4 regions of the Rhizobium sp. NLR8a genome follow, and region 4 is predicted to be linked to each of the others. Evidence: riboswitches for the same ligand, from Rfam matches in the RefSeq annotation. Region 4 holds a riboswitch; each other region holds the start of a gene.
What was found. Region 4 has a riboswitch for thiamine pyrophosphate ahead of thiM (hydroxyethylthiazole kinase). Riboswitches for the same ligand answer to the same signal wherever they lie in the genome.

Region 1 (7,808 bases), on a different contig from region 4:
TCGGGCTGGTTCAGACCGAGGAAGGCCTCGGATATCTCGATCAGGCGATACTGCACTGCCCGTTCTGCGGGACCAAATTGCAAGCTGCAAAAGCCATAGCCGAGAAGGTAAGTCACTGATGGCTGACAATTTCAACTTTGAGCTCGTTTCGCCGGAGCGCCTGCTGCTGTCGGAGATGGTGACCGAAGTCGTCATTCCCGCAACCGAAGGCGAGATGACGGTTATGGCGCATCATGCGCCGACCATGACAACGATCAAGCCGGGTATCGTGAGCGTCCGCTCCGGCTCCGGCAGAAAGCAGGACTATGTGGTGTTCGGTGGTTTTGCCGATATCCTGCCGACAGGCTGCACATTGCTTGCCGAGTCCGCCGTTCCGGTTGAAGAGCTCAACAAGGATGAGCTGACCCGCCGCATCGAAGCTGCCAAGAAGGAACTCGAGGATGCCGTGCATCATGAGCACAAGTCCAAGCTTGAGCACTTCATCCTGGAACTGACGCATCTTAGCGGCATCGTCCAGCAGGATTGATCACAGCGACAGCATCAATGAAAGGCGGCCGCGAGGCCGCTTTTCTTGTTTCTGCCGTCTTTGAGCGCGACGATGGAAGCGCATCAACGAAAGTGAAGAGAGAGCAGGCGATCAAAGCCGCTTTTGCCGGTTTACGACGGTGAGGCGACACTTGCAGTGCCGCGCGACTTCAAAGCGCGCGCAAAAGCGCTGCGGCCCTTGATACGCCTATCGTGCTTTCCTTGTTTTACGACTGCATCTTCGTGGCCGCACATTGTGCGCGCGAGGCTTGGAACCGGGCAGACTCTCATTAGAAGCCGGTACCGCCGCGTAGCTCGATGACCAGCGTCTTGAACAGGATTTTCAGGTCGAGCAGCAGGCTGAAATTCCTGACGTAATAGATATCGCAGGCGATCCGGGCCCGGGCTTGCAGCGGCCGTGCCGTCGGTCCGCGCCAGCCCCGTGTCTGCGCGAGGCCGGTGATGCCGGGGCGCATGACGTGGCGATGGTGGTAGTTCGGCACCAATTCTTCGTAAAGCCTGCCGGCTGCGCGCATGTTGATGGCATGGCAGCGCGGACCGACCAGGGACATGTCGCCCCTGAGGACGTTCAGAAGTTGCGGCAGCTCGTCAATGTTTGTCCTGCGGAGCAGAGCGCCGATGCCGGTCACCCGCCTGTCGCCCTTGACGGTCTGCTGGATGCCGCTGGGATCGCAAGCGTCGGTGTGCATCGAGCGGAACTTGAAGACGGTGATCTTTCGGCCGTTCAGGCCCCAACGGATCTGACGGAAGAATACGGGGCCGCCATCGTCGAGTTTGATGAAAATAGCGATTGCCAGGAAAAGCGGCGCCAGCACGAGGAGAGCGCTGGCCGCGATGACGATGTCGATCAGCCGCTTTACGGCCAATCGCAGAGCCGCCTTGCCTTCGACACCAGAAAAGCTGTCCGGCTGGCGAATGTTGGAGTTCGCTACAACCAGAGTCCGGATTTTGTTCTGACGCTGAGACGAATCGAAGCGTGAACTTATCTTCGAAGTAAAAGCATTCATTACTCAAAGCCCAGAAGTTTAGATGCGATACTGAACTGCGGGGAGACAGATACATGCTTACGTATGGTTTGTCATCGTTATAAAGAAGAAATCGGTAAGCATAAAGACGCCAAAAATGGGAGTATTTCGCGTTAACCTTAATGCCTCTAGTTGAGTGGCGTTCGAAATTATACTTCTAAAGGAGTAGCCCGATCAGGCGGCGCGATGTGAGGTGATTGCCGAAATCGATTACCGGTCGTTCCAACAGATAATAACTGAGGCTTGCCACCAGAAAAACGAGCGCCGCCGTCAGTGTGCAGGATTGCAGCCAACCGGTGACCACGTTCTCCGAGGAGGCCCCGAACGAGCCGGGGTCGAGTCTCTGGATCAATGTCAGGATGATCTCCTGCCAGATGTAAATGCCGAAGGAGATATTGGCGACGTAGCGGACAGGAGCGTTATCAAGCAGCCTGCCCAGGCCCTGGGCACGGCTGAGCGAAACGAGCGCTGTTGCGACCGCCAGTGGAAAGACTGGAAATCCATAGGGGATGTCAAGCCAGCCGTAACCTTCGGCCGAGCCGCCAGGTGATATGAGGAGGCGGTAAGCGGCAACCGAAAGGGCCAGGAGTGCCGCGGCGTCGAACCAGGAAGAGCGCCTTGCGGACAACATCACTTCGATGCCGGCGGCAAAGGCACCGAGCGCGAAGACGGCAAAGAAACCGATCGGATTATAGTTGGGCATCCATTCCTTCGCCCCGCCCTGCAGGCCATATGCCCAGCCGCGCCCAATATCGTCGAGCGCAAAGAGCCTCAGGATTACCAGATGGGCAAGAAGGACGACGGCAATGACGCAGAGCCATACGGCGCGGGCGAAGAACGGACGTCGCCGCAGCAGGGGCAAGCGAAACAGCAGGAAAAAGGCGGCCGGCAGGAGCACATAGCTGGTGACCTCGAAGGGAATGGACCAGAGCGGCCCATCGGCTTCGACGGGAAAGAACGTGCGCCAATGCCACTGGCTCATGAACAGCAGTCCCGAGACATAGCGGACGACGAGCTCCGGCGTCAGCGGCAGGGCAAGCAGCGTCAGGCTGAGGATAAAGCCGACGCTGGCGGCGAACCAGAAGCCCGGAGTGATGCGCGCCAACCTGCGGATGGCGTAGTGCCCGAGGCTCGGCATGGCGCCGCCGGCGTCGAGAGCGTGCCAGAAAGGGCGGGCAAGCAGAAAGCCGCTGAGCACGAAGAAGATGGCGACGCCGAAATTGCCGAAGCGGAGGACGTTGGCCGTCGGCGCCAATTCATCCGGAATTCTGCGCATATCCAGCCGGAGCGCGAGATGATGCGCGAGCACCAACAAGCACGCCATCGCGCGCAGAAAGTCGGCTCCGACCAGTCTGTCCTGTGCTCGCATGTCGTTCCCGCCCCGCTCGATTCGGCTCAAACCGCCCAAGCTCAAAGCATTGCCGCGGAAGGCCGCGTCGGCAAGGGCGGGTCGGGATCAGCCGAGGAGTTCGTTGGTGTAATAGGTGGAAAAGTCCGGCTTCTCCCTGAGCACGACGCCATTCGCATCAACCAGGATGCCGTTCTCAAGCAGGAAGCCGCCGATGGCATCGGCCTTTGCCGGGTCAAGGGTGCCGATCACGCCGGCCTCGGATCTCAGGAAATGGCCTTCGATCAATGCCTTCTGGGAAGCCTTTACCAGTTCCGTGTTCATCAGTGCGCCGTTGCTTCCCGATATCAGCAGTTCGCAGGCTTCGTCGGGATGGTCGATGGAGTAGACATAGCCTTGACGTGTGGCCTGGATGAAGGCGCGGGCGTGTTCTCGACTGGCCGAGAGATAGGCGTCGCTGGAAACGATGACCGTCGTCTGCTCGTCGGGAATGCCGTAATCGGAATAGTGGAAGCGGCTGATCTTCCGCTTCTCCAGCTCGGCGGCGATGCCTTCCCAGGTGTAGATCTCCAGCGTGAAGTCAATCGAGCCATTGTCCAGCGCCTCATAGGCGGAGGTGCCAAGGGTGACGGTCTTGACGTCGCCCTTGCCGCCGTCATTGCGGATCATCGCTGAGACCAGCGCGCTTTCCCAGGTGCCGCCGAAGCCGCCATAGGTCTTGCCGTCGAGATCTCTGGGACTCTTGATGTCGTCGCGCCCGCCCTTGAAGATCAGGCGTGCGGTTTCCGTCTGGACGACGCCGTAGACCATCTTCACGTCACCGCCGCCAGCGCGCTGCGTGAGAGCCTCGATCTCGCTGCTGATGCCGAAGTCGGCGACCCCGTTCGACACCAGCGTGCCGGCGCTGGTGTCGGTAAAGGGCAGAATCTCAACATCGAGGCCGGCGGCCGTGTAGAAGCCTTTCGCCTTGGCGACATAGATGCCGATGTGGTTGGTGTTGGGCGTCCAGTCGAGCGCGATACGAACCTTTGCGGGCGCCGATTGAGCGAAGGCGGCGCGGCCGGCGAGGCTTGTTGCGATAGCGGCGAGGATCGTCTGTCGACGGGTGAGAAGCAGCATGGTGACCTCCTCAGGTCTATTAGAGCAGGATCCCGAAAAGTGTGAGCGGTTTTCGGACGACATCGTGCTCTAACTCTTTAAATTGGAACAGGATTCAGATTGCAGGCCGACCGGCCTGAAATCATCCTGTTCTTGCGGATGAAGCAGGGTTTGCAGGATTTCAGTCTCGATTGCCTGGGCCGCGGGCGAACCGAGATCAGCGATGCTTCTCGGGCGGGGCAGGGAAACGCGGAATTCGCGGATGACGCGGGCCGGGCGGGCAGACAGCACGTAGATCCGGTCGGAGAGGAAAACGGCCTCGCGAACATCGTGGGTGATCAGCAGCGCCGTCCAGCGATGTTCGGTCCACATGTCTTGCAGCCACTCCTGGATCTGGATGCGAGTCAGCGCATCGAGCGCGCCGAAGGGCTCGTCGAGCAGCAGCATGTCCTGCTTCTGGATGACGGTGCGCAGCAGTGCAGCACGCTGGCGCATGCCGCCGGAAAGAGAGGCGGGGTAGTGATGCTCGAAGCCGGCCAGGCCAAACCGCTCGAAGAGGGGCGCGACAGCGGCGCGGGCGGCCCGCCGATTCATGCCCCTCACTTCCAGGCCGAGCACGGCATTGTCGATGATCCGGCGCCAGGGCATCAGCGCATCGCGTTGCGGCATGAAGGCAAAGGAATGCGGCGTCTGTTCCAGCGCCGCACCGTTGAAAAGCATGTTGCCGGAATCCGGCCGCAGCGCCTGAGTCAGCAGTCTCAGCACGGTCGATTTTCCCGAGCCGGATGGGCCAACGATCGAGACGAACTCGCCGTTTGCGACCGCGAGCGAAATGTCGTCCAGGACCTTCATGCCGTCGAAGGACTTCGAGATGTTGCGCAGCTCAAGCATCTGACCGGTCATCGGCGCCGTTCCTTGGATGGCTGCCAGGGCATGACGAAACGCTGGATAACCACCGTCAGCGCGAAGAGGCAGAGCGTCAACACAGCGCTGACGATCACGGCGGCGAGCACGAGATCGGGACGGAAATTGTTCTTGGCGTTGAGGATATAAATGCCGAGGCCGCTTGCAGCGCCGGCATATTCGGCAAAGATCGCGCCGACGACGGCATAGGTGATCGAAATTCGAAGGCCGGCGAAGAAATAGGGCAGCGACGAGGGAAGCCGCGCCAGGCGGAAAATGCGCCAGCGACTCGCCTTCATCGAATTCAAGAGCTCGGCGATGTCGCGATCGGTCGCCTCATAACCCTGAAGCAGGGCAACGAGCAGCGGAAAGAAAGTGACGAGCGCCACCAGCAATATCTTCGGCAAAAGGCCGAAACCGAACCAGAGAACGACGAGGGGTGCGATCGCCACCAGCGGCAGAGTCTGGCTGGCGATGAAGATCGGCAGCAGTGCCCGACGCATGAAGGGCATGAAATCCATCAGGATCGAAGAGGCGAAGGCGAAGGCGAGCGACAGGGCGAAGCCGCCGAGTGTCGCGCCGAGCGTCGGCCAGGTGTTTGATATCAGCCCCTCTCGGTTCAGCCAGCCCTGGATAAGAATACGCGAAGGCGCCGGCAGAATGGACGGTTTGATGCCGGAAAGATCCACATAGAGTTCCCATGCCGCCAGAAAGGCAAAGCCTGCGAGCAAGGCGGGCATTGCCCGGTACACGGCGAGACAGAGCGTCGCAAGGCGCGAATCCGATGGTCGTGGCGATGTCATCGGCGTTCGATTTCAGGCTTTCGTCTGGCCGTTAGCGCAAACCTGTCGAGGACATCGGTCTCGATGCGCAGCCTACCGCGATTGGGGGCGGTTGCCTTGACGGCATCGAGAGGGATGCCGGCGGAATTGCCGGACGTCGGGTAGAGTGACACTTGCGCGCCGGAACACATTTGGACCTCGCTCCGCTGGCATTACCCAGATCAGCTTAGAAGGGTCCGGAGGCTTGCGCCTCGCATCTCAGCCCCGGCGATACAGAGCTCCCCTGTCATTCGGCGAAAACTATCATCGGGGTTTTGTTGCCGCAACCGCAAAATTACAAACCCGTCCGGCCGGCCGGGACGGGGCGCAGATGAAAAAACACCCGGACGAGGTCCTGTCCGGGTGTTTTCCGAGGTTCCGTACCTGCCGGGAACGGAACCCGAGCGCTCGCCTCTCGGGCGGCTATATCGGCAGGGGCGATCGGTACCAGGGCGGACAAGCGCCGATGCCATCATTTCAGCTTCGTATCGACCGGATGATCTCGCTGTCGCTCCTTCCTGCGCCCTCGCGCTTTACGGCCGGGGGAGCAGGGGTTATAAAACCTCAACTAATATTGAGGTCAATGGGCGATGAATAGGATTTCTGCGACGCCGCTCGGCAGGCTTCTGACAGTCGGCGAAGTGGCGCAACGCAGTGGTCTTGCCGTCTCGGCACTGCATTTCTACGAAGCCAAGGGGCTGATTTCGAGTATCCGCACGCGCGGCAATCAGCGGCGATACGGACGCGATGTGCTTCGCCGGCTCGGCATCATCAAGGTGGCGCAACGTGTTGGCATACCGCTTTCGGAAATCCAGACGGCATTTGCCTCCCTGCCGCAGGGACGCACGCCGACGGTTGCCGACTGGCAGACGCTGTCGGCGCGCTGGAAGGATGAACTCGACGCGCGAATCAGGCGGCTGAGCCTGCTGCGAGACCGCCTGACCGGCTGCATCGGCTGCGGCTGCCTGTCGATCGAAAGCTGTCCGTTGCGCAATCCCTTCGATCGGCTCGGCGAGGAGGGGCCAGGCGCACGGCTGCTGGAGACCGAAATCGACATATGAGCTTTCAGGGAAAAGCTCTAGCCTCTGGCGGAAAGATGATGCCGCCTTTCTTTCGGCCGGCGCGCTCATATGTTAAGGGCGAATGGCGCAACAGGCGGCATTGTCCGCGAGGAGGACGGCTTCGTGTTCCATCCGAGACTATTCGAGAATCGCAATGTCATCGTGACCGGCGCCGGGCGGGGCATCGGCCTCGAAGTGGCCCGGCAGTTCTTGGACTGCGGCGCAAAGGTGATCGTCCATATCGGGCGCAAACCGGGACGCGAGCTGCCGGATTTTCTGCTGACGGCTGAATCCGAAAGACGGGCGCTGTTGCTGCACGCCGATTTCACCGCCGTTGGCGGCGCTGCGCAATTTGCCGAAAATGCGCTCGCCTTCTTCGACAAGGTGCATGTGCTCGTCAATAACGCCGGCACCATGCTCGGCCGTTTTCCGGCTGCCACACTGACCGACGCAGATTATGAGGCGATCGTGCGTTTGAACCAGACGTCGGTGGTGGCGCTGACGCGTGCGTTGCTACCGGCATTGAAGGCGGCGGAAGGCGCTGCCATCGTCAACACCGTTTCAATTTCCGCGCTGACCGGCGGCAGCCCCGGTTCTTCGATCTATTCCGCCTCGAAAGCCTTCATTTCAACCTATTCCAAGGCGCTTGCCCGCGAGCTTGCGCCGGATGGCATCCGCGTCAATTGTGTCTCGCCCGGAACGATCGAGACGGATTTCCATGAGCGCTATTCTTCCCGCGAAAAGCTGGAGCAGACGAGAAAGTCTATTCCCTTGCAGCGGCTGGGCACAGCGGAGGATTGCGCTCCGGCCTATCTGTTCCTGGCGGCACCCTCCCTCTCCGGATACATTACCGGCCAGGTCCTCGAGATCAATGGCGGCCAGCTTATCTGCTGATTTAGTTAGACCTTTTTTGACATTTGATCACTTTTGGCAAATTCGCGTGTGCGAATATGCTATTGGGCTGATCTGCCTTTTCGCTTCCCTTCCGAGATGTCGAATGCCATTG
Region 2 (7,808 bases), on a different contig from region 4:
TTGCCCTTCTAGCGTCGTCGGCAGCTATTGTGGATGCAGCATCTATTGTCCGGTTCCGCGCAGACAGCGGATGTCAGGCGACTTTTTCTGACATCACCGGCCCCACGCTCTGTGCATCAAACATACGGTCTCACCGTTCACACGATGGAGGCACTCCATGGCGAGGTTATTTGTAGGTCTGCGATAGTTCAGTCTCCCGACGATCCTTGATGCGCAACTGCACCAGCTTGACGCCAAGCGGTACCAGCCGGGCAATCCACTCGGCGCTGTCGACGATCAGGTAGAACGGATCGAGCTTCATGTGAACACCGCCTTTCCGATCACCGGCGTGGAGGGGACGGCCATGTCGCGCGGCTCCAGCACGCCAGCGTCAAAGGCTTGATTGCCGGCGGCGATTGCCGCGGCAAAGGCGGCTGCCATCGCGGCGGGATCTCCGGCGCCGGCAACGGCGGTGTTGAGCAGAACCGCATCGAAACCGAGCTCCATGACCGCATTGCGTGCGACGGCCGACCGATGCCGGCATCGACGATCAGCGACACGTCAGGGAAATGGGCCCGCATTGCTCTGAGCGCTGTCGGATTGAGCGGCCCGGCGGCACTGCCGATCGGAGCGCACCAAGGCATCAGCACCTTGCAGCCGGCCTCCAGCAGTCGTTCGGCCACGACCAGATCGTCGGTCGTGTACGGGAAGACTTCGAAACCTTCGTTGACGAGAATGCGAGCCGCCTCGACGAGGCCGAAGACATCCGGCTGTAGCGTATCATGGTTGCCGATGACCTCGAGCTTGATCCAGTCGGTGGCGAATAGCTCGCGTGCCATCCTTGCGGTCAGCACCGCTTCCCCGACGCTGTGGCAACCTGCAGTGTTGGGAAGGATACGAACGCCGAGTGCGCGGATCATCTCGAAGAAGGCGCCCCCAGTGCGGCGCCAGACATCTCACGACGAAGCGAGACGGTGACTATTTCCGTCGCCGATTGCCTGACAGCCTCGGAGAGGACGGCAGGAGAGGGGTATCGCGCTGTGCCGAGCAGCAGACGGGAGTTTATTTCGGATCCATAAAGCGTCAGCATCCGTCAGCCTCCTTGCATCGGCGACAGGATTTCGATCCTGTCATTGTCGTTGAGCGAACGATTGAACCGGTCTTCGCGATGGACCAGCTCACCGTTGACGGCTGTCGCCAGCCAGTCACCCTCGTATTCCATCAGGACTAAAAGCTCCGACAGCGTCTCAGCCGCGACATCCTGGGCCTCGCCATTAACGATCACTTTCATGAGGCATTGCTTCCCGTGGTATGTTGGTTGAAGACAAGTTCAGCCGCCTCGGCCGCCATGGCTGGCGCGAGCAGAAAGCCGTGGCGGTAGAGGCCGTTGAGCGAGATCACCTTTCCCTGACGGCTTGCGCGTGGAAGATTGTCTGGAAAGGCTGGGCGGATTCCGACACCCGTTTCGATTATGGTTGCATCGGCAAAGGCCGGAAATAGCGTGTATGCAGCGTTGAGGAGTTCCATCAGTGAACGGGCGACAATAGGCCCGTCGAATTCCGTCTCGATCATCGTCGCGCCGACCATGAACAGACCGTCTCCACGCGGGACGATGTAGACGGGGAAACGCGGATGGAGCAGGCGGACCGGCCGGGAGAGATCCACGTCGAAGCTTCTAAGGTAAAGCATTTCGCCGCGGACGCCGCGCAATTCCTTTACCTCGCCGATCTGCGCAGCACCCGTGCAATCGACGACACTGTCGAAGCTCTCCTCATGCGAGCTCTCGCCCACGAAGGTGACCCCCTGAACCGTCAGCTTGGTGCGCAGCAGACACAACACTCGCCGGGGATCGAGGTGGGCTTCGCGGCGAAAGAACAGCCCGTGCCGGAACCGCCCGGCAAGGGAGGGTTCCAGCGCCGCGATCGCCGGCTCTTCCAGCCATTCATAACCCGTCGTGCGGCAGGCAAAGCGTCGCAGTTCACCAAGATCGCGAGCAGAGGCGACCACGAGCGTTCCGTTTCGTCGCACCTCTCCCGGCACCATTGCCTCCCATTTGTCGGCGGCGGTCAGACCGCGCATGAGTACCGCGTCATCAGCACTCTCCCGCTCGCACCAGGGCGCCAACATTCCGCCCGCGAGCCACGAAGCAGCACGCAGGAAACCGTCATATGGATCCAGCACGGTGACCTCGGCATCTCGAGCGTGCAGTTCATGCGCCACCGTCAGGCCGGCAACGCCGGCCCCTTTGACAAGCACACGCATCTCATTCGCTCGTTTGCTGCAGGGTTTCTACCGGAATATAAAGGCCGCCGCCCTCGCGATAACGTGCTGCCATCGCATCCAGACCTTCCTTCTGTGCTTCGGCGCGGATATCGTGCGAGATGCGCATGGAGCAGAATTTCGGGCCGCACATGGAGCAGAAATGCGCGACCTTGTGCGCCTCCTTCGGCAGCGTCTCGTCGTGGAAGCTGCGGGCGGTTTCGGGGTCCAGCGAGAGGTTGAACTGATCCTCCCAGCGGAATTCGAAACGGGCGCGGGAGAGCGCGTCATCGCGCAGTTGTGCGGCCGGATGCCCCTTGGCGAGATCGGCGGCGTGGGCGGCGATCTTGTAGGTGATGACGCCGGTCTTGACGTCGTTGCGATCGGGAAGCCCGAGATGTTCCTTCGGCGTGACGTAGCAGAGCATAGCGGTGCCGAACCAGCCGATCATCGCAGCGCCGATGCCAGAGGTGATGTGGTCGTAGCCGGGTGCGATATCCGTCGTCAGCGGCCCGAGCGTGTAGAAGGGTGCCTCGCCGCAGACTTCGAGCTGCTTGTCCATGTTCTCCTTGATCTTGTGCATCGGCACATGGCCGGGGCCCTCGATCATCACCTGGCAGTCTTTCGCCCATGCGATCTTGGTCAGCTCTCCCAGTGTTTCCAGTTCGGCGAACTGCGCCACATCATTCGCGTCAGCGATCGAGCCGGGGCGCAGGCCATCGCCGAGCGAGAAGGAGACGTCATAGGCACGGCAGATGTCGCAGATATCCTCGAAATGCTCGTAGAGGAAGCTTTCGCGGTGATGATGGAGACACCACTTCGCCATGATCGAACCGCCGCGCGAGACAATGCCGGTGACGCGGTTGACGGTGAGCGGGATATAGTGAAGCCGCACGCCGGCATGGATGGTGAAATAGTCGACGCCCTGTTCGGCCTGTTCGATCAACGTGTCGCGATACACCTCCCAGGTCAGGTTCTCGGCAATGCCCTCGACCTTCTCCAGCGCCTGATAGAGCGGCACGGTACCGATCGGCACCGGCGAATTGCGGATGATCCATTCGCGGATGTTGTGGATGTTGCGGCCGGTGGAGAGATCCATGACGGTATCGGCGCCCCAGCGGGCCGCCCAGACCATCTTCTCAACCTCCTCCGCCATCGATGAGGTGACGGCGGAGTTGCCGATATTGGCGTTGATCTTCACCAGAAAATTGCGGCCGATGATCATCGGTTCGGCTTCCGGATGGTTGATGTTGGCGGGGATGATCGCCCGACCCGCCGCCACTTCCTGCCGGACGAATTCCGCCGTCACATGGTCGGGAATATGGGCGCCGAAGCTCTCGCCGCTGCGGACCATGGCTTCGGCCCTCGCTTTGCGGCCGAGATTTTCGCGGATGGCGATGAACTCCATTTCCGGCGTGATGATACCGGCGCGCGCATAGGCGAACTGGGTGACGGCCTTGCCGTCCTTTGCGCGCAGCGGCTGGCGTAGCGCGGGGAATTCAGGCGTCAGCCTTTCGCCGCTGGCAAAGCCGTTGTCTTCGGGACGGACATGGCGGCCCTGATAGGCCTCGACGTCGCCGCGGGCGAGAACCCAGTCGCGTCGCAGTGAGGGCAGCCCCTGTTCGATACGGATCTCGGCGCCGTCGATCGTATAGGGGCCGGAGGAGTCGTAGACGACAACGGGCGGCTCGCCTGATGTCGGATGCAGGCTGATTTCGCGCATCGGCACGCAAATTTCGGGATGGACGTCCCCCCGAATGTAGATCTTCCTGGATGCCGGCAAGGGGCCGGTGGTGACGGATGGGGTGATATTCTTTGCGGCGATATTCATGGTTTGAGGCTCCAAGTTTTCGATTGGAGACCCAGTCCTCAGCCGGAATGATGAAAAGACGCCGGCACGGATTCGACGCGTGAATCCACTGCTTCGAGCGCTTGCACCGTCCCTACGCCAGTATGAACTGGATCAGGTTCAACGGGTCACTGCGCGCGATAGCAGTATCTCAGCCCCTTGCCGGGACCCCCCTGGTGAATGCAAAAAGGGTAGAGGCTTGCCGAGGGGACTGTCAAGCGACAATCTGCGATGGTGTAGGGTCAGGTTACACACAGGCTATCGTGTGCGGAGCCCGCGATCAAACGACGGACAAGGGCAATCGTCCGGCCGGCACGCTTCCACAAGACAAACACCCTTGTCGCATGCAGTGGCAGCCGATTTACTCCGAGCAGTTCGCCGATTGTACGAGATACCGAAGCGCCAATTAGAAAGCAGGCCCGGAACTGGAAAGTCTAGTACTTTGTCCGTGTAGCTTTGACCAAGGTGTTTTGGCATGTCCTGATTGTATTTTTTACAAACTGAACAGTGTCAGGACCAAAATGGCATGGACGGTTTCGATCAGAAAATCGCAAAGCTGCTGCGCGGGAATGGACGCCGGAGTGTCTCGGATCTTGACGGCCCAGACTTGTCATCAACGCAGGATCCGGCTGAGGAACAATCGGGTGCGCTCGTGCTGGGGGTTGTCGAAGAACTCTGCAGGCGAGTTCTGCTCGACGATCTCGCCCCGGTCCAAGAGGATCACCCGGTTGGCGACCTGGCGGGCAAAGCCATTTTCGTGTGTAACGCCGATCATGGTCATGCCTTCTTCGGCCAGGCCGACCATCGTGTCGAGCACTTCCTTGGTCATTTCCGGATCGAGCACCGAGGTCGGCTCGTCGAATAGCATGACGCGCGGGTTCATGCAGAGCGAGCGGGCGATCGCCACGCGCTGCTGCTGAGTTGGCCCGGATAGTTGTTGGACTGCTCGTGGATCTTGACACGTTTGAGGAGGTGGATGGCGACGTCTTCCGCCTGCTCCTTCGGGGTCTTGGGACCCAGATCGGCGCCAGCGTGCTTTTCCAGGATCGCAGGTGCGGGAAGAGGTTGAAATGCTGGAACACCATGCCGACTTCGCGGCACACCTCATCGATCTTCTTCAGATCGTTGGGGGCCAGGCAAATGTCGAAATCCCGCACCGAGTAGCACAAGATTGCCTCCCGGTGAAAACGACGGCCTCGTAGAGTTGCCACTTGTCACCCAGCCGACCCGCTGAGCGCCGGTGGAACTCGCTGGCAAAGGCCCGCCCGAATTTCTCTGCCCAAAGCAGGACTGTCTGATGCGACAATAATCCCGCGTGCCGCCAGCAAGTCCTCGACCATTCACAACCGAGAGGCAAATAGAGCCACACAGCATAGCGATGATCTCGGCGGAAAACGATGGCGGCGGAAGTTTGGGTCGCGCTCGGCCGTAGCCCGTCATCGCATGTCAGTATCCAAGGTTAACGAGCCAGTCAAAGCTACAAGACTAGAAAATATACCGGTATATTTGTTAATATATTTCCGGGATGTTTGTTCGGAAACGGTAGTAATATCAATGTATTGCGGCCTTACGCGTTACGATTATTTTATACATTTTGAGATATATTCTCTGAACCCCTTGCCCCAGAAGTAATCGATGTAGAACGTCTGCTTATGAAGGAGGTATGACAATGCTGAAATATTCGAGGGCCGCCGCAGGGAGAACTCGGAGGCTGTGGTCCAGGAGGTAGGCTCCGACACCGCAAGGGCAATAATGCCCCTATGTCCCAAAAGAGCATCGGGTCAAACAGGACCTCGCCGACGCGATGCGAAACTTGATCCAGTCGAGCGATCTGGCTTTTCTCATGGAAGCTAATGAGAGCCCCTTTGAGTTGCCACTAGTAAGGGCGAGCGCTGTTGCAGCCCTTGAACGACTGTACCTGTATCCAGAAGATGACAACATCCGCGAAACAGGCCGGTCCGCCTCACGGCGCCGGCACGCTCCCACCAAATGCAAAGGAATATACCCATGAACGCGAAAGAACTGCTGATCGGCGATCTTGCCCCGGAGCTGCGGCTCGGAACGGTTTTCAAGGGACAAGGGATCGACACCTTCGATGCAGGCACCGTCTATGTGATCGTGGGCTGGTCCACATGGTGCGGGCCGTGCATCAACACGATCCCGCATCTTACGCAGCTGCAAAAGACTTTTCCCGACGTGAAGATCGTCGGCGTCGCCATCAACGGCGACGAGGGAAAAGTGGCGGAAATCGTCGCGGAAAAGGGCGACGAAATGGACTACATAGTTGCCTCGGACGGGCCGGTCGAGAACGGACACGAACAGGACGGCGGCTGGGTCGCGAACCACTGGTTCAAGGCATCCTACACGAGCGGCGTCCCGGCAGCTTTCATCGTCGATGGGACTGGGCGGCTCGCATGGACCGGCGATCCGGTATCGATGGATGATATCCTTCCGAGGATCCAGTCGGGCGAATGGGATCTTGATGAGCACGCCAAGCAACACCGGTCTGCGCTGGAGAACAACAAGGTCCGCGAAGGTTTCGCTCTGAAGGATATCATCAATACCAAAGCGAAAGCCGGCGATCGCCGCGGCATGATTGAGGCTTTCAACGAAGCGTTCGCGGCACATCGGGCACTGGAGCGTCAATGGTGGGATCACAAACTTTACATCCTCCTCCAGATCGACCAGCCCGCCGCCCTCATCTACGCGGACGACCTGGTGATGTCCGCGGAACCCGATAACGGTGACAGCGAGCTGTGTGTCGGTCAGATGCTGGTCGCGGCCGCTATCGACGAGGATACCAACACCCTTGCCGCGGATCGAAAGGATCTTTTCGATGCGGGCCTCGGATACCTTCTTGCCTGCGAGCGTCGCTTGAGCAGGGAGACGCCCAGCGAAGGTGCGTAAAGAGCGGCTTCGCCGACCATTGTCTGTGATGGTGAGGTCTACATCGTCGATCCGGCCTGATTTGCAGAAGCGACTCCCAGAGCATTCCTGCCCTTCTCGAGGGCAGGGATAGCACGGCGATCAGGTCGAGACGTCACCTTCGCCATGGAAGTCGGGGACGTGACCCGATTGAAAGCCCGCCAATTGATGGGCTATCTCAGTCTCGATCCTGGCGAGCGATCCACGGGAGAGACCGTAAGACGATTCGCGATTACGACGGCTCGTAATGGACGAGTTTGACACATGCTTGTTGAGAGTGCCTGGACGTACCGGCATCCACCGAAACTGGGCATGGGGAAGCTGTATCCGCTGCAAGGAGCCCCGCGGCCAGTCAGAAAGATGTAAGCGCTGTCCTTTGATCCCACTTTCCGGATCATCGCTTGATCGTTGATGTTCAACCTCGAAAGAGGACTTGGACATATGTCGATTTCAGAGCTTACGGTTAAATCCAATGCCGAACGAGGAGAAGGACCCAATTGTCGCCGAGAGCTATAGCAGTTGGTCAGGCCGGGTGCCGTTGTCCAGGTGAAAACGGGCGATTTGATCGACGGCGTTCGTTCGATCGTGTTGTCGCAAGCGGCAACAACACTCCTTGCACCGCATCTGCCTTTCCACCTTGGCCAGTCCAGTTTTGGATCGTCCAGCAGCATCAGTGTTTCGCGGACTCCATTAAGCAGCGTCGTGTCGTGCAGAGGCGCGCGCCTTTGAAAGCCTTTGACAACCTGGAACCGGCGAAAGAGTGACGAAATTCTCCGGGCCTGGCAAGTCCCTGTGC
Region 3 (7,808 bases), on a different contig from region 4:
ACCGTGGCGGTAGAGACCATTGACATGGACTGTGCGCCCTTCCTGCGTCACACGCGGCAGATTGTCGGGATAAGCCGGCCGCACGCCTGCGCCGGTTTCCGTCACCCGTGCCTCGCCGAAGGCAGGATTGAGGGTGTAGGCGGCATTCAGCAACTCCATCAGCGAACGCGCGGTGATAGGGCCGGTATCGTCACTTTCGATCATCGTCGCCCCGATCATGAAACGATTTCTTTCGCGCGGCACGATATAGATCGGATGGCGCGGATGCAGCAGGCGAACGGGGCGAGAGAGAGTCACTTCGTTCGTTTCGACGCAGAGCATCTCTCCGCGAACGCCGCGCAAGCCGGGCAGAAGGCCGATCTGAGCAGCCCCGGTGCAGTCGATCACCCGATCGTAATGGGCAAGGTCAGCATCGCCCGTGGTGCCGAATGTGAGACGCATGCGGGCTTCTTCAAGTCCGGCGGCCAGCCCCGCGAGTGCCTGCCGTGGATCGAGATGCGCTTCCTGCGGAAAGAACAATGCCCTGCGGAAGCGGCCGGCGAGATCCGGTTCAAGAGCCGCGATCGCCTGCTCGTCCAGCCATTCCCATCCGCTTGTCCGGCGACAAAAGTGGTCGAGTTCGCCGGCATCGCGCCCGGCCGCCACGACAAGCGTTCCCCGACGATTGATATGGCCGGGTAGTGCTGCCTCCCACCAATCGGCGGCAAGACGGCCGAGCGCCAGGACCGGCTCCTCCGCGCTTTCCCTTTCGCACCATGGGGCCAGCATGCCGCCGGCAAAGCCGGAAGCGCCTGCACCGATCCGGTCGGCTTGATCAGCGACGCTGACCCGGAAACCATGTCGATAGAGCTGCCAGGCAACGGTGAGGCCGGCAACGCCGGCCCCCTTGACGAGAATATGCATCGTCATTCTCCGGCAGGCGTTTTCGCGGCCTCGGCGACCGGCATGTAGAGATCGCCGCCATCACGATACCTGGCAGCCATCGCTTCCAGTCCTTCTTTCTGAGCTTCGGCGCGAATGTCGTGGGAAATGCGCATGGAACAGAATTTCGGGCCGCACATCGAACAGAAATGCGCTACCTTGTGCGCCTCTTTCGGCAGGGTCTCGTCATGGAAGGAACGCGCCGTATCCGGGTCGAGCGAGAGGTTGAACTGGTCTTCCCAGCGAAATTCGAAGCGCGCCCGCGACAGTGCATCGTCACGGATGCGGGCGGCCGGATGGCCCTTGGCAAGGTCGGCGGCATGCGCGGCAATCTTGTAGGTGATGACACCGGTCTTGACGTCGCTGCGGTCGGGCAGGCCCAGATGCTCCTTCGGCGTGACGTAGCAGAGCATCGCCGTTCCGAACCAGCCGATCATTGCGGCTCCGATGCCGGAGGTGATGTGATCGTAGCCGGGGGCGATATCGGTCGTCAGCGGTCCGAGCGTATAGAAGGGAGCCTCGCCGCAGACCTTGAGCTGCTTGTCCATATTCTCCTTGATCTTGTGCATCGGCACGTGGCCGGGGCCTTCGATCATCACCTGGCAATCCCTGGCCCAGGCGATCTTGGTCAGTTCGCCGAGGGTTTCAAGCTCGGCAAATTGCGCGGCGTCGTTGGCATCGGCGATCGAGCCGGGGCGAAGACCATCTCCAAGCGAGAAGGATACGTCATAGGCGCGGCAGATGTCGCAGATTTCCTCGAAATGCTCATAGAGGAAGCTCTCCTTGTGGTGATGCAGACACCACTTGGCCATGATCGAACCGCCGCGTGAGACGATGCCGGTGACACGATTGACGGTGAGCGGGATATAGGCAAGCCGCACGCCCGCATGAATGGTGAAATAATCGACCCCCTGCTCGGCCTGTTCAATCAGCGTATCGCGATAGACTTCCCACGTGAGATCCTCGGCTATGCCGTTCACCTTTTCCAGCGCCTGGTAGAGCGGCACCGTTCCGATCGGAACCGGCGAATTGCGGATGATCCATTCCCGGATGTTGTGAATGTTGCGGCCGGTGGAAAGGTCCATGACCGTGTCGGCACCCCAGCGGATTGCCCAGACCATCTTCTCCACCTCTTCCGCCATCGACGAGGTAACGGCCGAGTTGCCGATATTGGCGTTGATCTTCACCAGGAAATTCCGGCCGATGATCATCGGTTCGGCCTCCGGATGGTTGATGTTGGCTGGAATGATCGCCCGGCCGGCTGCCACTTCCTGCCGCACGAATTCGGCCGTCACGAAATCGGGAACGTCAGCGCCAAAGCTCTCGCCGTCGCGAGCGAGCGTCTCCTTCGTGGCCTGCCGGCCAAGGTTTTCGCGGATGGCGATGAACTCCATTTCCGGCGTGACGATGCCGGCACGCGCATAGGCGAGCTGGGTGACGGCGCGGCCGGCCTTTGCCTTCAGCGGCGTGCTGCGAAGGGGGAATTCCGGCGTCAGCCGTTCGCCTGTGGCAAAACCATTGTCTTCAGGCTTCACCACACGGCCTTCATAGGCTTCGACGTCGCCCCGCGCCCTGATCCAGCTCTCGCGCAAACGCGGGAGCCCGGCGTCGATCGAGACCGTATGTGTCGGGTCGGTATAGGGGCCGGAGGAGTCATAGACCGTTACCGGCGGTTCGCCCGAGGTCGGGTGAAGGCTGATTTCGCGCATCGGCACGCGCAGATCCGGATAGAGCGTTCCGGGCTTGGCGATCTTGGTCGAGCCCGGAAGCGGGCCGGTGGTGACGACCGGAGTAAGCTTGGGTGCAACAATATTCATGGGTGAGGCTCCAAGGTTTGACGTTTGGAGACCCAGTTCCAGAGTTGGAATGATGAAAAGACGCCTCAAGCAACAAAGCGAAATCCGCCCGACAGCCGCAGCGTCCGCACCGTCCCTACGCCAGTATGAACTGGATCAGGTTCAACGGGTCACTGCGCCACAACAGGCAAAGCCGTATTGTTCAGCAGAATCTCAGCCCCTTGCCGGGACACCCCTGGTGAATGCTCGGCATCAAAGACCGGAGTGGCCCTGATGTCAAGCCGACCCTCACGCGTTCTCATCCGCCGGCTTTGAGTCCGCGGCAGACATCATTCCGCGTCCTCACGCGAGCTACGGCTCTCGCCAAAGGACTACCGTCAGCCGATCTCGGAAACTTGCGGCTTAGATAAGCGGGGATCGGTGTATCGACCCGACTGTACAAGAAATGCGCCACACCAACAGCAGACAAGACGTGGATAGCGAGCGTGCCTGACCTTGCAGAGGGCCTGCCAACGCAATTTTCCAGACCCCGGCTCAACGGCCCGGTATGTAAGTCAAGCGGCAATATTTATTCAGCTGAATTGAATGTTCGAAATAGCAAAATCACTGGAAGTACTTATCCGATTTCAGCATTGAATATCTTTACACCGATAGCTGTTGTCCTTACTTCCTCTATCGTTATGTCTAGCAAGGCAACACCGATGTGAGACCACTCACGACCCGCCGTCCCCCAGCGGGACTCGCGGTCATTCTCCCTGACAATCAGCAGCCTTAAGCGTTCGACAGGTTCTTAGCGCGTCGAGCAAAAAGGCGCGCCATTTCCCCGTCATATCAACCAACGCCAACCGGGCGGTCATCGGGTGGACGAACCCGTGCGCCTATGCGAGAGAAAAGATGGAAACCCTCCAATACCTTAGCCCGATGGGATGGAAGGCGATCGAAATCGCTGTGACCCTCATCATACTGGCCATGCTGTTCCGGTGGAGCGGAGTAATCCGCTATATCCCCAACGACAGGCTCGGCATCCTCGAAAAGCTGTGGAGCTTTCGCGGCTCCGTCGACAATGGCTTCATCGCGCTCTATGGCGAGGCCGGCTTTCAGCCGGATGTCGTGCGCGGCGGTCTGCATTTCTTCATGCCGTTCCAGTATTCGATGCATCGCGCCAACCTCGTGACCATTCCGCAGGGCCAGATCGGCTATGTCTTCGCCCGTGACGGCGAGCCGTTGCCGCCGACCCAGACGCTGGCCTCGAATATCGATGCCGATGATTTTCAGGATGTGCGCAGCTTTCTCACCAAGGGCGGCCAGAAGGGGCCGCAACGCAAGATCCTGCGCGAAGGCACATATGCCATCAATCTCGCGCAGTTCATCGTGTTGACCGCGCAATCAACTTATGCAGTCAACCTGAACGCGTCGGAACAAAGACTGTTTTCCGACATGTCCACTTTGATCACTGAGCGGAATGGCTTCGAGCCCGTCCTCATCCACGACGCCGAGGACCTGATCGGGATCGTCACCATCCATGACGGTCCGGCGCTGCCGGATGGCGAGATCATCGCGCCGACCGTTGCCAACAACCCGAAGGATCCGAACTTCCACAATAATTTCCAGGATCCGGAGAAGTTTCTCAATGCCGGCGGTTATCGCGGCCGGCAATTGCAGGTGCTTGCCGACGGCAGCTATTTCCTCAACCGCATCTTCGCGACCGTCGAACTCGTGGAAAAGACGATCATCGACGTCGGCACGGTGGGTGTCGTCGTCTCCTATACCGGCCGGCGAAGCGCGGATATTTCAGGTCAGTCTTATCGCCACGGCGAACTGGTCGAGACGGGCGCACGCGGTGTCTGGTCGACGCCGCTTCTGCCGGGCAAATATGCGTTCAACACCTATGCCGGCAATATCATCATCGTGCCGACCACAAACTTCGTGCTCAAATGGACGAAGGAACAGTTCGGCGAGCACCGGCTGGACGAAAACCTTTCAGAAGTGTCGCTGATCACCAGGGATGCGTTCGAACCGGTGCTGCCACTCTCGGTCGTCGTGCATATCGACTATATGAAGGCGCCGCTCGTCGTGCAGCGTTTCGGGGACATCAAACGGCTGGTCGAACAGACACTCGATCCGATGGTCTCGGCCTACTTCAAGAATATCGCTCAGACCAAGACCTTGATCGAACTGCTGCAGGAACGCAGCGAAATCCAGCGCAGATCCGGTGACGAAATGCGGGAGAAGTTTTCGTCGTATAGCCTCGAGCTGCAGGAGGTGCTGATCGGTACGCCTCGCGCCAGTAATGGCCAGAACAGCATCGAGCAGATCCTCATCCAGCTGCGCGAACGCCAGATCGCCGTCGAGAAGGTCGAGACTTATAAGTTGCAGGAAGCGGCGGCGATCCAGGAGCGCACATTGCGCGAGAAAGAAGCACTGGCCGAACAGCAGGCCAAGATCACGACGTCGGCGCTCACCATCGAGATCAGCGAGAACGAAGGCAAGGCGCAGCTCGCCCGCACCCGCCAGCAGGCCGAAACCATTCAGGTCACCGCCAAGGCAGAGGCCGAGAAGGTGCGCCTGGCCGGCCTCGGCGAAGCCGACCGGATCAAGGCGATCGCACTTGCAGATGCCGAGCGTATCAAGGCGACCGGCCTTGCCGATGCCCAGAAGGTACGCGCCGTCGGTCTGGCGGAAGCCGAGGCGACCGAGAAGAAGGTCGCGGCCTTCGGCGGTCCGGACTATCAGCTCCACTCGCAGGTGCTGATGCGCTTTGCCGAAGCGATCGAAAACGGCAAGCTGCCGCTCGTGCCGCAGATCCAGGTCGCCGGTGCCGGCGGCGACAAGGGCGGCGCCAACGGCCTGGTGGAAATGATGCTGTCGATGCTGGTCGCCGATCGGCTTGGACGACAGGGTGCCCCGGCTGTGGTGCCAGCGCCGGCCGAATAACATTGATTGTGGATGGGCCGGTCATGCCGGCCCATTTTTCTTCCTGCCTAAAACGCCGGTCGGAAACTCTCGCGCAGAATTCCGAAAGTGGGCCGCCATTCGAATAGATCGACGCTCGTGTACACGCCGGAGCCAACGAAGGGATCTCCCGCGCTGAACGCCTCGAACTCGGCCAGCGTTTCGACTTCCGCAATTACGACGGCGGTAGAAGCCCTGCCCTCGGCCGGCGGTGCAGACGGGCCGGAAAGCATGATGCGGATCGTCGCGCCGCGCAGATAGGCCTTGTGTTCCTCGATCAATCGGGAACGTTCGGCCGCCTTGCCGGGGTCGCATACGGCATAGCGGACAACGATCATTGTTTATTCCAGATCGGCGTCAGCACGAAATCGAAATCGGAGCGCCAGACCGTCGGACGATCGATACGCTCGAAAGGCGCGACCAGGCTGTTTTTGACACCAAACACCGTATCGGATTCCAGATAGGGATCGTTGCCGACAAAAGTGTGGGTTACGAGCTTCTGATAACCTGGAGCCGTGATCAGGTAATGGGTATGGGCGGGACGGTAGGGATGGCGACCGAGCGAGGCCAGCATCTGGCCGACCGGACCGTCATCCGGGATCGGATAGGAGACCGGCTTGATGCCGACGAAGCTATAGGCGCCATCTGCACCGGTGATGAAAATGCCCCGGTTGTTCCATTTCGGCTGGATATCCGGCTGCTGGACGTCGTAGAAGCCATCGGCATTATCCGACCATACGTCGATCCGGGCTCCCTCGATCGGATGACCATCGAGATCCAGCACTCGCCCGATGAAGAGGCAAGTCTCACCCTTGCCGTCGAGCGAGATGTTTTCGCCCATCTGGCGGACGGGCGCCCCTTCGATGTGAAACGGTCCAAACACGGTATTTTCCGTGGCGCCCGGCGGACGCCGGTTGTTGATCGCATCCACCAGCATCGAGAAACCCAGCGTATCGCTGAGCAGGATGAATTCCTGTCGCTGGTCATGACAGCGATGACCGGTGCGGGTCAGGAAGCCTATGGCCAGCTCCCATTCCTCCTGGGTCAGGCTTATATCCTTGGCAAAGGCATGCAAATGCTTGACAAGCGACGCCATGACTTCGGCCAGACGTGGATTGATGTCCGGCCCCATCCGCGAATTGACGGCTTCCGCGGATCTCTCTTCGCTGAAATATTCAGGCACCTGGCCTCCTCCTAATGCGTTAACGCGGCCGTGCGCCCTCCCAGGCGCTCTGCAGCAAAGCCCGGATCGCTTTTCCTTCGATCGGGCGCGGGTTCCAGTAGGGATTCCCAGCGGCAAGTTCTGCCGCATGATCCAGATCGGCTTCCTTCATACCCAGATCCCGCAGCGCCATCGGGGCACCGATCGAAGCGGCAAAATCATAAAGACCGCTGCCCAGCGAGCCGCCGAAAAGATCGGCAGCGGGCTTGAGCGCATCCGTTGCGGCTGCGGCGTTGTAGGCAGCGGAATGGGGCAGAATGACCGCATGGGTTTCTGCATGCGGCAGATCGAAGCTGCCGCCCAGCGTATGGCAAAGCTTGTGATGCAGGGCCATTCCAACGGCTCCGAGCACCGTGCCGCACAGCCAGGAGCCGTAAAGCGCTTCGCTTCGGGGTTCGATGTCCCTCGGGGCATTGACGATTTGCGGCAAAGCCTGCTTCAGCGCGCGCAAGCCCTCGACCGCCATCATCGACGAAATGGGATTGCGATCTTGCGCATAGAGCCCTTCGACCGCATGCGCCATGGCATTGAGCCCGCTGCTGACGCTGATGTTGACCGGCAATCCCAATGTCAATTCAGGATCGTAGATCACCACCTCAGGCAGGATGCCGGGGCCGCGGACCGTGGTCTTCTGTCCGTTCTCCGTCTGGCCGAGGATCGGTGTAACCTCCGATCCAGCATAGGTCGTCGCCACCACGATCTGTGGTGCGTCGTTGCGATAGGCGATGGCCTTGCCGAGACCGATCGTCGATCCACCGCCGATCGCGACCACGCAATCGGCACCGGCCTTCTCGTATGCCGCGATCGCGCGCTCGGTCACATCGACCGGCGTGTGCATGACAGCACCGTCGAATAGTCCCGCCGCAAGCGGGCCGAGGGAAGCAGCGATGCGCTGAGCGTCGGCTTTCTGGTGCGGG
Region 4 (7,808 bases):
CGAGCGATTGATCGAGGCCGAGCCGGGTTCGGAGATCGGCAATATCCTGCGGCGTCGCATCCGGCCCGAGCATAACGGCGGCCGGATCTCCCGGCGTCACACGCACGATGACGAAGACGATCGTGACGACGAGAAACATCACGACGATCATGCCGAACAGGCGCTGGAGGATGTAGCGGATCATGAATGCCGGCCTTCAAGCCCTTGCAGATGCGGCAGAAAAGATGACCGGTACCGGTCCCGAAGGACCGGTGCCGGCGGTGATGCTCACTTCTTGATCGAAGCGTTCCAGAAATACGGCCAGGGAGCCGGATCGACTCCTTCGAGCTTGACCGACTTCGCCGAGACGGCGTTGAAATCGCCGATCTTCATGAAGGGCGCGTCGGTATAAACCGCCTTCTGAACATCGGCCCAGAGCGCCACGCGCTTCTTCGGGTCGACCTCGGAGGTGAAGGCATCGACGGCGGCCTTGCGGGCTGGCGTGTCCCACCAGCCCGGCGAACTGGTCGAGAGCGAGCCGATGAGGGCCGGCTCCGGCAGGAAGGGGCTGTGGGTGATATAGATATCCCAGAGCTTCGGATCGGTGCGGCGCTGCGTCAGCGTCGCCCAGTCCACCACCTGCATATCGACGGTGAAGCCGGCAAGCTTCAGATATTCGGCGGCGACCTGCGCCATCTTGTAATGGAACTCGTATTGACGGCTGGTCAGGATGCGGATCGGCTCGCCGTTGTAACCCGCTTTCTTGGCGGCAGCCGCCGCCCCTTCCGGATCGGCGACATTATAGGCGCCCTCGACGCCGGCATCCGTCGACCAGGCAAAGGTCTTGGGGTAGATGGCGCCGTCGAGCGCATAAAAATCCTTGCTGCCGAAGGCTGCCGCCAGCATGTCTTCCATGCTGAGCGCTTGGCGGATCGCCTTGCGGACCTCGACATTGGCAGCCACACCTTCCTTCGTATTGAAGACGAAGACCGGATAACCGAAGGGCTTCAGCATGACCGGCTGCGAGGCAGTCGACGCCTTCAGCTTGTCGTAGGATTCGACCGCGATCGAGTCGACATAATCATATTGGCCCGAAATGGCGGCCTCGACGCGGGTGTTCGGATCCGGCACCGGCACGAAGCGGATTTCATCGAGATATTGATGGCGGGCGCCGCCGTAACCATTGCCGTCGCCCTCGCGTGACTTATAGCCGTCGAAGCGGACGAGCTGGATATATTGGTCGGCCTTGCGCTCCTTCAGCATATAGGGGCCGGTGCCAATGAATTCCTTCATCGGTTCGTCCTGCTTTTCGGAAGGGATGATGATCGCCGCCGAATTGTTGAAGGCGAGCAACGAGGTCAGCGGCGCATAGGGCTGCTTCAGGGTGATGGTGACGGTCGAAGGATCGGTCGCGGCGATCTTGCCGATGAAGCCCGCCACCTGCTTGCCGCGCGAGGCGATCTTCGTCCAGCGGCCAAGCGAGGCGACAACATCCTCGGACGTCATGTCTGTATTGTCGTGGAACTTGATGCCGGTCCTCAGCTTGATCGTATAGGTTTTGCCGTCGGCGCTGATCTCCGGCAGGCTTTCGGCCAGCAGCGGCGTGACGTTCCAACTCTTGTCGAAGGTGTAGAGCGTTTCGAAAATATGCTGGGTGACGATGCCGACAAGATCAGCCGTCGACGACATCGGATCGAGCGTCGGCGGCTCGCCGATCGTCGCGACATTGATGACGCCGCCCTTTTCCTGGGCAAGCAGGGCGGACGGCAGGGCGACGAGCGCGGTACCGAGCAGGAATGCGACCAGTGTTTTCATGTGATGGCTCCCGTTTAGTTCCATTATTATGCAATTCATCTTTTTGTAACAGAATAAGAACTGGATCGATCCTGTCAAGCGCGGGCGACGGATTATGCAGCCGCGGATAGCGCGACGCCGAAAAAGCACCATCTTCATCTGCGGCTGTCTGCGCTGCATGAAAGCGGCATGATATGCCAAAGTCAGGTGGTCGCCTGCGGTCAGGCTTCAACAGAACGGGAGAACGGGATGAGCATCGATTTCAACAAAGGAAAGTGGCTGAACGAGCCGGCCAGCTGGCGCGCAGACGAAACCAGCCTCACCCTGACGACCGACGAGAAAACCGATTTTTGGTGCGAAACCTATTACGGCTTCACCCGCGACAACGGCCATTTCCTCGCTTTTCCCACCGGTGACAGCTTCACCGCCGAGATCCGCATCCAGGGCGAATTCCGCACCCTCTACGATCAGGCCGGCCTGATGGTGCGCCTCGACGAAACACGCTGGGTGAAGTCAGGCGTCGAATTCACCGACGGCGAAGCCTTCCTCAGCGCCGTCGTCACCGACGGCAGATCCGACTGGTCGGTGTCCCAGCCCTTCGAGGAACTCGAAGATTTCCACATCCGCGTCACCGTCGCAGGCGGCGCCATGCGCATCCAGGCCTCCCGCGACGGCAGCCGCTGGCCGCTGCTGCGGCTAGCGCCCTTCCCGGCTGCCGACCGCTATGAAGTCGGGCCGGCGGCCTGCACGCCGGAGCGCAGCGGGTTGAGGGTGCGGTTTTCGGAGTTTTCGATCGGGCCGGCGATTACGACGGATCTTCACGATTTGAGTTAGCCGGATAGGATGCGATCGGGATTGCATTCCTGAGCAGCAACGTTCACGCCTAAAGCGCAGCCGCAAGGAGAGTACCGAACCCTCATTTTCGAGATGACATCCGCCCCGTTCTCTGCGAAAAAGAGCGCGATGAGAGACAGGGGCGCCCGTCGACAGACGGGCTGAGAAGCACCCTTCGAACCTGAACCGGATAATGCCGGCGGAGGGAGTCGCTCGGGGTCGCGGTTTCGCCCGCACGAATTGCCCCGTGCCCGCCCCCGCCTGAAAGGGGCGCCATGCAAAACAAGATCACGTCGGGAGCCATGCTGAAGGCGATGCGCGAAAAGCCGCCGCTCGTCCAGTGCATCACCAATTATGTCGCCATGAACATCGCGGCCAATGTTCTGCTTGCGTCGGGCGCCTCGCCCGCCATGGTGCACGCCGCTGAAGAAGCCGGCGAATTCGCCGGCATCGCGAATGCATTGACCATCAACATCGGCACGCTTTCGACGCAATGGATCGAAGGCATGCAGACGGCGGCGAGGGCCGCCAACGCAGCCGGCAAACCATGGGTCCTCGATCCGGTCGCGCATTACGCGACGGCCTTCCGCCGCGGAGCGGTCGCCGATCTCCTGGCGCTGAAGCCGACGATCATCCGCGGCAATGCTTCCGAGATCATCGCCCTTGCCGGCGGAGAGAGCCGCGGCCAGGGCGTCGACAGCCGCGACCCGGTCGAGCAGGCGGAAGGCTCGGCGCGGCGGCTCGCCGAGCGGCAGCGGGCGGTGGTCGCCGTCACCGGTGCGGCCGATTTCGTCACCGATGGTGAAAGAGCCGTGCGCATCAAAGGCGGATCGGTCCTGATGCCGCAGGTCACCGCACTCGGCTGCTCGCTCACCTGCCTGATCGGCGCCTTTGCCGCGACCGCCCCTGAGGATACGTTCGGGGCGACAGTTGCGGCCCTTGCGACCTTCTCCGTCGCGGGCGAGGATGCCGCCCTCGGGGCGGCCGGCCCCGGCTCCTTCGCTTGGCGTTTCCTCGATGCGCTGTCAGCCCTGGACGCCGAAACGCTCGATGCCCGGGCAAGGATTTCGGCCGTATGAAGGTTTTCGACCTTTCGCTCTATCTCGTCCTCGACCCCGAACTCTGCGCCGGGATCGGCATGGTCGAGACCGCGCGCCTTGCCGTTGCCGGCGGCGCCACGATGGTGCAACTGCGCGACAAACATGCGGGCACGACCAGAATGATCGAGACCGGCCGAGCCTTGAAACAAGCGCTTGCGGGAACCGGCGCCCTGCTCATCGTCAACGACGATGTCGAGGCGGCGATCGCCATAAGTGCCGACGGCCTACATATCGGCCAGGAAGACATGGACGCGCGCACGGCACGGACGATGATCGGCCCCGGGATGATCCTCGGCCTCTCGGTCGAGACCGCGCCGCTTGCTAGCGCCGTCGATCCCGGTCTCGTCGATTATGCCGGCGTCGGACCGGTCTTTGCGACGCCGACCAAGGCCGACCACAAGCAGCCGATCGGCTTTGACGGTCTGGCAAGGCTGGTGAAGGCTTCGCCGGTGCCGTCAGTCGCCATCGGCGGCCTCAAGGCGAACCACGTGGCCGAGGTATTTGCCGCAGGCGCCAATGGGCTTGCCGTCGTCTCAGCCATCGCCGGCACGCCGGACCCCGAGGCGGCCACGCGCCGCATCGCCGCAGAAATCCGAAAGGTCCGCCCATGATCCGCAACGTTCTCTCCATCGCCGGCTCCGATCCCTCGGGCGGTGCCGGCATCCAGGCCGATCTCAAGGCCTTTTCCGCCCGCGGCGTCTACGGCATGGCGGTGCTGACCGCGCTGACGGCGCAGAACACGCAAGGGGTGAGCGGCGTGCATCTGGTGCCGCCGCAATTCGTCGCCGACCAGGTCGATGCCGTCTTTGCCGATGTGCGCGTCGACGCCGTCAAGATCGGCATGATCGCCAATGCCGGCATCGCCGAGGCTGTTGCCGCAGCCCTCGCGCACCGGCGTGGCATCCCCGTCGTTCTCGACCCGGTGATGATCGCCAAGGGGGGCGCCGCCCTGCTCGCACCTGAAGCGGTCGACGTGCTGACCAGGCGGCTGCTGCCACTTGCCACGCTTCTCACCCCGAACCTGCCGGAAGCCGCCGCACTTCTGCACCAGCCGGTCGCGACAAACCGGGCCGAGATGGCCGCCCAGGCCGAGCGGCTGCGCGCCCTTGGTCCGGCCGCCGTGCTGGTCAAGGGCGGACACCTCGACGGTGACGAAAGCCCCGACGTGCTTGCCACTGCCGACGGCCTGCACTGGTTCGAGGCGCGACGCGTGCCGACCAAGAATACCCACGGCACCGGCTGCACGCTGTCCAGCGCGCTGGCCGCCGAACTCGCCAAAGGCGACTCGACGCCAGGGGCTGTTGCCATTGCCAAGGACTATCTCGCCGGCGCGGTCGCAGCCGCCGGAAAGCTCAGCGTCGGCTCCGGCCACGGTCCGGTGCAGCATTTCCACGCGCTCTGGCAAGAGGGCGAATAGGCGCTGGCATCGGCAAACAGATGCAAATGTAAAACGGCCCGGCTTGTTCCGGGCCGTTTTGCATTGGACCCATACCGCACGTCTAGGCCGCAACGAGAACAGTCGCGTCCAAGAAAATCCCTGTTGACAAGCCTTCTGAGATGGCCAAGTCTATGACATTAAAAGGGGATATATTCCGCAATAACGGAACATCCAGAGGAGAGACGGGTGCCGGACCTGCTTGTGAGCTTATATTCCACCAGGCTCGCCGAACTGAAAGAGCGGGCTGACGTCGTCGGCGCCTCCATCCGTCCGGCTCTTCCTGCGGAACTGCACCTCGTGGTCAACTGGGTTCGCGAACAATTCAGCGAGAATTGGGCGAGCGAGGTTTCGGTCGCTTTTTCCCGCCAGCCCGTCGCCTGCCTGATATCAGTCGAAGGCGGCAAGTTGCTTGGCTTTGCCTGCTACGACACCACGGCGCGTGGCTTCTTCGGCCCGACCGGCGTCGATTCCGGAGCACGCGGCAGGGGCATCGGCCTCGCGCTGTTTTCCGCCTGCCTTGAGACAATGAAGACGCTCGGCCATGCCTACGCCTTCATCGGCGATGCCGGCCCCGTCGACTTCTACGCCAGGACCGCAGGCGCCATCGTTATCCCCGCCCCCGACAAGGGCATTTACGAAGGCATGCTCAGAAGCGCGCCGAAATGACCATCTGATACCGGAGTTCCAGAATTGTCCTCGACCCCTCTTGCCCTTTTCGTCGGGCTTCCGAATCCCATCATATCGGATTATGAATTCGCGCTCTTTCGCGACACCAACCCGCTCGGCCTTTTCGTCGGGCGGCGCAATCAGCGCGAGCCGGAGCAGACGAGGCGCCTGATCGAGCGCTTTCGCGAAGCCGTCGGCCGCGACGATGCGCCTGTCTTCACCGACCAGGAAGGCGGGCGCGTCCAACACCTCGACGCCGGTCCCTGGCCGCTCTTCCACAGCTTCGGCCAGTTCGCCGAACTGGCGCGGCGCGATCTCGATCTCGGCAAAAAGGCACTGCGCCTTTCCTCCCAGGCCATGGGCGCGATGATGACGGAACTCGGCCTTTCCAGCGGCTGCTCGCCCGTTCTCGACCTCGTCTTCGAGACGACGAGCGCGGTCATCGGCGCCCGCTCCTTCGGCCCCGATCCGGACTTCATCGCCGCCCTCGGCCGCGAGGTGGTCGACGGCCTGCTAGAGACCGGCAACATGCCCGTCATGAAGCATATTCCCGGCCATGGCCGCGCCACGCTCGACTCCCACAAGGAGCGTCCGGTGGTCGATGCCAGCCGCGAAACGCTCATCGCCACCGATTTCAAGCCGTTCGTCACGCTGAAGGATACGCCCTGGGCCATGGTCGCCCATGTCGTCTATTCGGCTTATGACGCGGAGCTGCCGGCTTCGATCTCGCCTGTTATGCACGACCTGATCCGCAAGGAGATGGGCTATGAGGGCGTGCTGATATCCGACTGCATCTTCATGCAGTCGCTCTCCGGCACCCTGCCGGAACGCGTCGCCCAAGTGCTCGACGCGGGCTTCGATATCGCCCTCCACAGCCACGGTGACGTCAGGGAAAGCGAAGCCGCAGCCAAGGCCGCCCGCCCGCTGACCGACGCCGCTCTCAAGCGCATCGCCGCCGGCAAGGCCCGCCTCGGCAATCTCAAGATCGATTATCGCGCCGCTCACCGGCAAGTCGAAGACATGTTTGCCAGCGTGCCGGCCGCCTGACCGGCACATCATTTTTCACGTATAAGAAGAAGGGGAATGGAACATGAAAAAATATCTTCTTGGGGCCGCAGCACTCACGCTGATTTCGGGATCCGCCATGGCGCAGACGATCCTGACGGCGAATATCGAACCGGCAACCACCTGGGTTCGCAACTTCAACCCGTTCAACCAGACTTCGTCGCGCCAGTCGACGCTCGACTTCATCTACGAGCCGCTGGTGATTTTCAATCGCTTCGACAGCAACAAGCCAGTCTATCGCCTGGCCGAAAGCTTCAAGCTCTCCGACGATCTGAAGAGCATCGAATTCAAGCTGCGCCGGAACCTGAAATGGTCTGATGGCAAGCCGCTGACCGCATCCGACGTCAAGTTCACCTATGACTATCTGAAGAAATTCCCGGCGCTCGATTTCGTCAGCATCTGGACGTTCGTCACCGACGTCCAAGCCGTCGACGGCCAGACGGTGCGCTTCACCCTCGCCAATCCGAGCTCGCTTGCCGCCGAGCAGATCTCGCAGCTGCCAATCGTTCCCGAACATGTCTGGAAGGACGTCGCCGATCCCGTCACCTTCGCCAACGAGACCCCGGTCGGCAGCGGCCCGCTGACGGAGGTGCCGCGCTTCACCGGCCAGACCTACGACCAGTGCCGCAACCCGAACTATTGGGACAACGCGCATCTGAAGATCGACTGCATGCGCTTTCCGCAGCTTGCCGACAACAATCAGATCCTGACGGCAACCGCCGACGGCACGCTCGACTGGGGCGTCTCCTTCATTCCCGACATCGACAATGTCTATGTCTCGAAGGACCCGGCGCATTTCCACTATTGGTATTCGCCGAGCAGCATGGTCGCCTTCCTGTTCAACTTGGAAACCGCAAACGAGAACAACAAGAAGGCCTTCAACGATGTGAAGTTCCGCCGCGCCGTCGGCATGGCGCTCGACCGCAAGACGA

Region 1: another riboswitch for thiamine pyrophosphate. It lies ahead of HJC04_RS32085 (HMP/thiamine-binding protein); the one in region 4 lies ahead of thiM (hydroxyethylthiazole kinase).
Region 2: another riboswitch for thiamine pyrophosphate. It lies ahead of thiC (phosphomethylpyrimidine synthase ThiC); the one in region 4 lies ahead of thiM (hydroxyethylthiazole kinase).
Region 3: another riboswitch for thiamine pyrophosphate. It lies ahead of thiC (phosphomethylpyrimidine synthase ThiC); the one in region 4 lies ahead of thiM (hydroxyethylthiazole kinase).

What each region holds. Positions count from the first base shown of each region.
Region 1 is NZ_JABDWI010000005.1:20,484-28,291, reverse strand. Features, by position in the region: gene HJC04_RS10595 (hypothetical protein) at 1-119, shown strand, start outside; gene HJC04_RS10590 (F0F1 ATP synthase subunit epsilon) at 119-526, shown strand; gene HJC04_RS10585 (sugar transferase) at 816-1,553, opposite strand; partial or broken gene HJC04_RS10580 (acyltransferase family protein) at 1,721-2,940, opposite strand; gene HJC04_RS10575 (ABC transporter substrate-binding protein) at 3,028-4,038, opposite strand; gene HJC04_RS10570 (ABC transporter ATP-binding protein) at 4,108-4,920, opposite strand; gene HJC04_RS10565 (ABC transporter permease) at 4,917-5,723, opposite strand; partial or broken gene HJC04_RS32085 (HMP/thiamine-binding protein) at 5,777-5,893, opposite strand; TPP riboswitch at 5,884-5,996, opposite strand; gene soxR (redox-sensitive transcriptional activator SoxR) at 6,332-6,802, shown strand; gene HJC04_RS10555 (SDR family NAD(P)-dependent oxidoreductase) at 6,926-7,696, shown strand; gene HJC04_RS10550 (helix-turn-helix transcriptional regulator) at 7,800-7,808, shown strand, end outside.
Region 2 is NZ_JABDWI010000001.1:446,843-454,650, reverse strand. Features, by position in the region: gene HJC04_RS02095 (Lrp/AsnC family transcriptional regulator) at 1-12, shown strand, start outside; gene HJC04_RS31550 (hypothetical protein) at 167-301, opposite strand; partial or broken gene HJC04_RS31545 (thiazole synthase) at 298-1,069, opposite strand; gene thiS (sulfur carrier protein ThiS) at 1,073-1,270, opposite strand; gene thiO (glycine oxidase ThiO) at 1,267-2,241, opposite strand; gene thiC (phosphomethylpyrimidine synthase ThiC) at 2,243-4,069, opposite strand; TPP riboswitch at 4,161-4,272, opposite strand; partial or broken gene HJC04_RS02060 (amino acid ABC transporter ATP-binding protein) at 4,701-5,214, opposite strand; partial or broken gene HJC04_RS32175 (IS6 family transposase) at 5,265-5,511, opposite strand; gene HJC04_RS02055 (TlpA disulfide reductase family protein) at 6,095-6,994, shown strand; partial or broken gene HJC04_RS02050 (transposase) at 7,127-7,375, shown strand; gene HJC04_RS02045 (malonyl-CoA decarboxylase domain-containing protein) at 7,703-7,808, opposite strand, start outside.
Region 3 is NZ_JABDWI010000016.1:1,069-8,876, forward strand. Features, by position in the region: gene thiO (glycine oxidase ThiO) at 1-903, opposite strand, end outside; gene thiC (phosphomethylpyrimidine synthase ThiC) at 906-2,738, opposite strand; TPP riboswitch at 2,833-2,964, opposite strand; gene HJC04_RS26720 (SPFH domain-containing protein) at 3,612-5,651, shown strand; gene HJC04_RS26725 (YciI family protein) at 5,699-6,007, opposite strand; gene HJC04_RS26730 (dioxygenase) at 6,004-6,852, opposite strand; gene HJC04_RS26735 (maleylacetate reductase) at 6,872-7,808, opposite strand, start outside.
Region 4 is NZ_JABDWI010000002.1:418,049-425,856, reverse strand. Features, by position in the region: gene HJC04_RS05275 (ABC transporter permease) at 1-184, opposite strand, end outside; gene HJC04_RS05270 (ABC transporter substrate-binding protein) at 268-1,794, opposite strand; gene HJC04_RS05265 (DUF1349 domain-containing protein) at 2,023-2,607, shown strand; TPP riboswitch at 2,736-2,832, shown strand; gene thiM (hydroxyethylthiazole kinase) at 2,883-3,686, shown strand; gene thiE (thiamine phosphate synthase) at 3,683-4,318, shown strand; gene thiD (bifunctional hydroxymethylpyrimidine kinase/phosphomethylpyrimidine kinase) at 4,315-5,124, shown strand; gene HJC04_RS05245 (GNAT family N-acetyltransferase) at 5,332-5,811, shown strand; gene HJC04_RS05240 (glycoside hydrolase family 3 N-terminal domain-containing protein) at 5,836-6,858, shown strand; gene HJC04_RS05235 (ABC transporter substrate-binding protein) at 6,902-7,808, shown strand, end outside.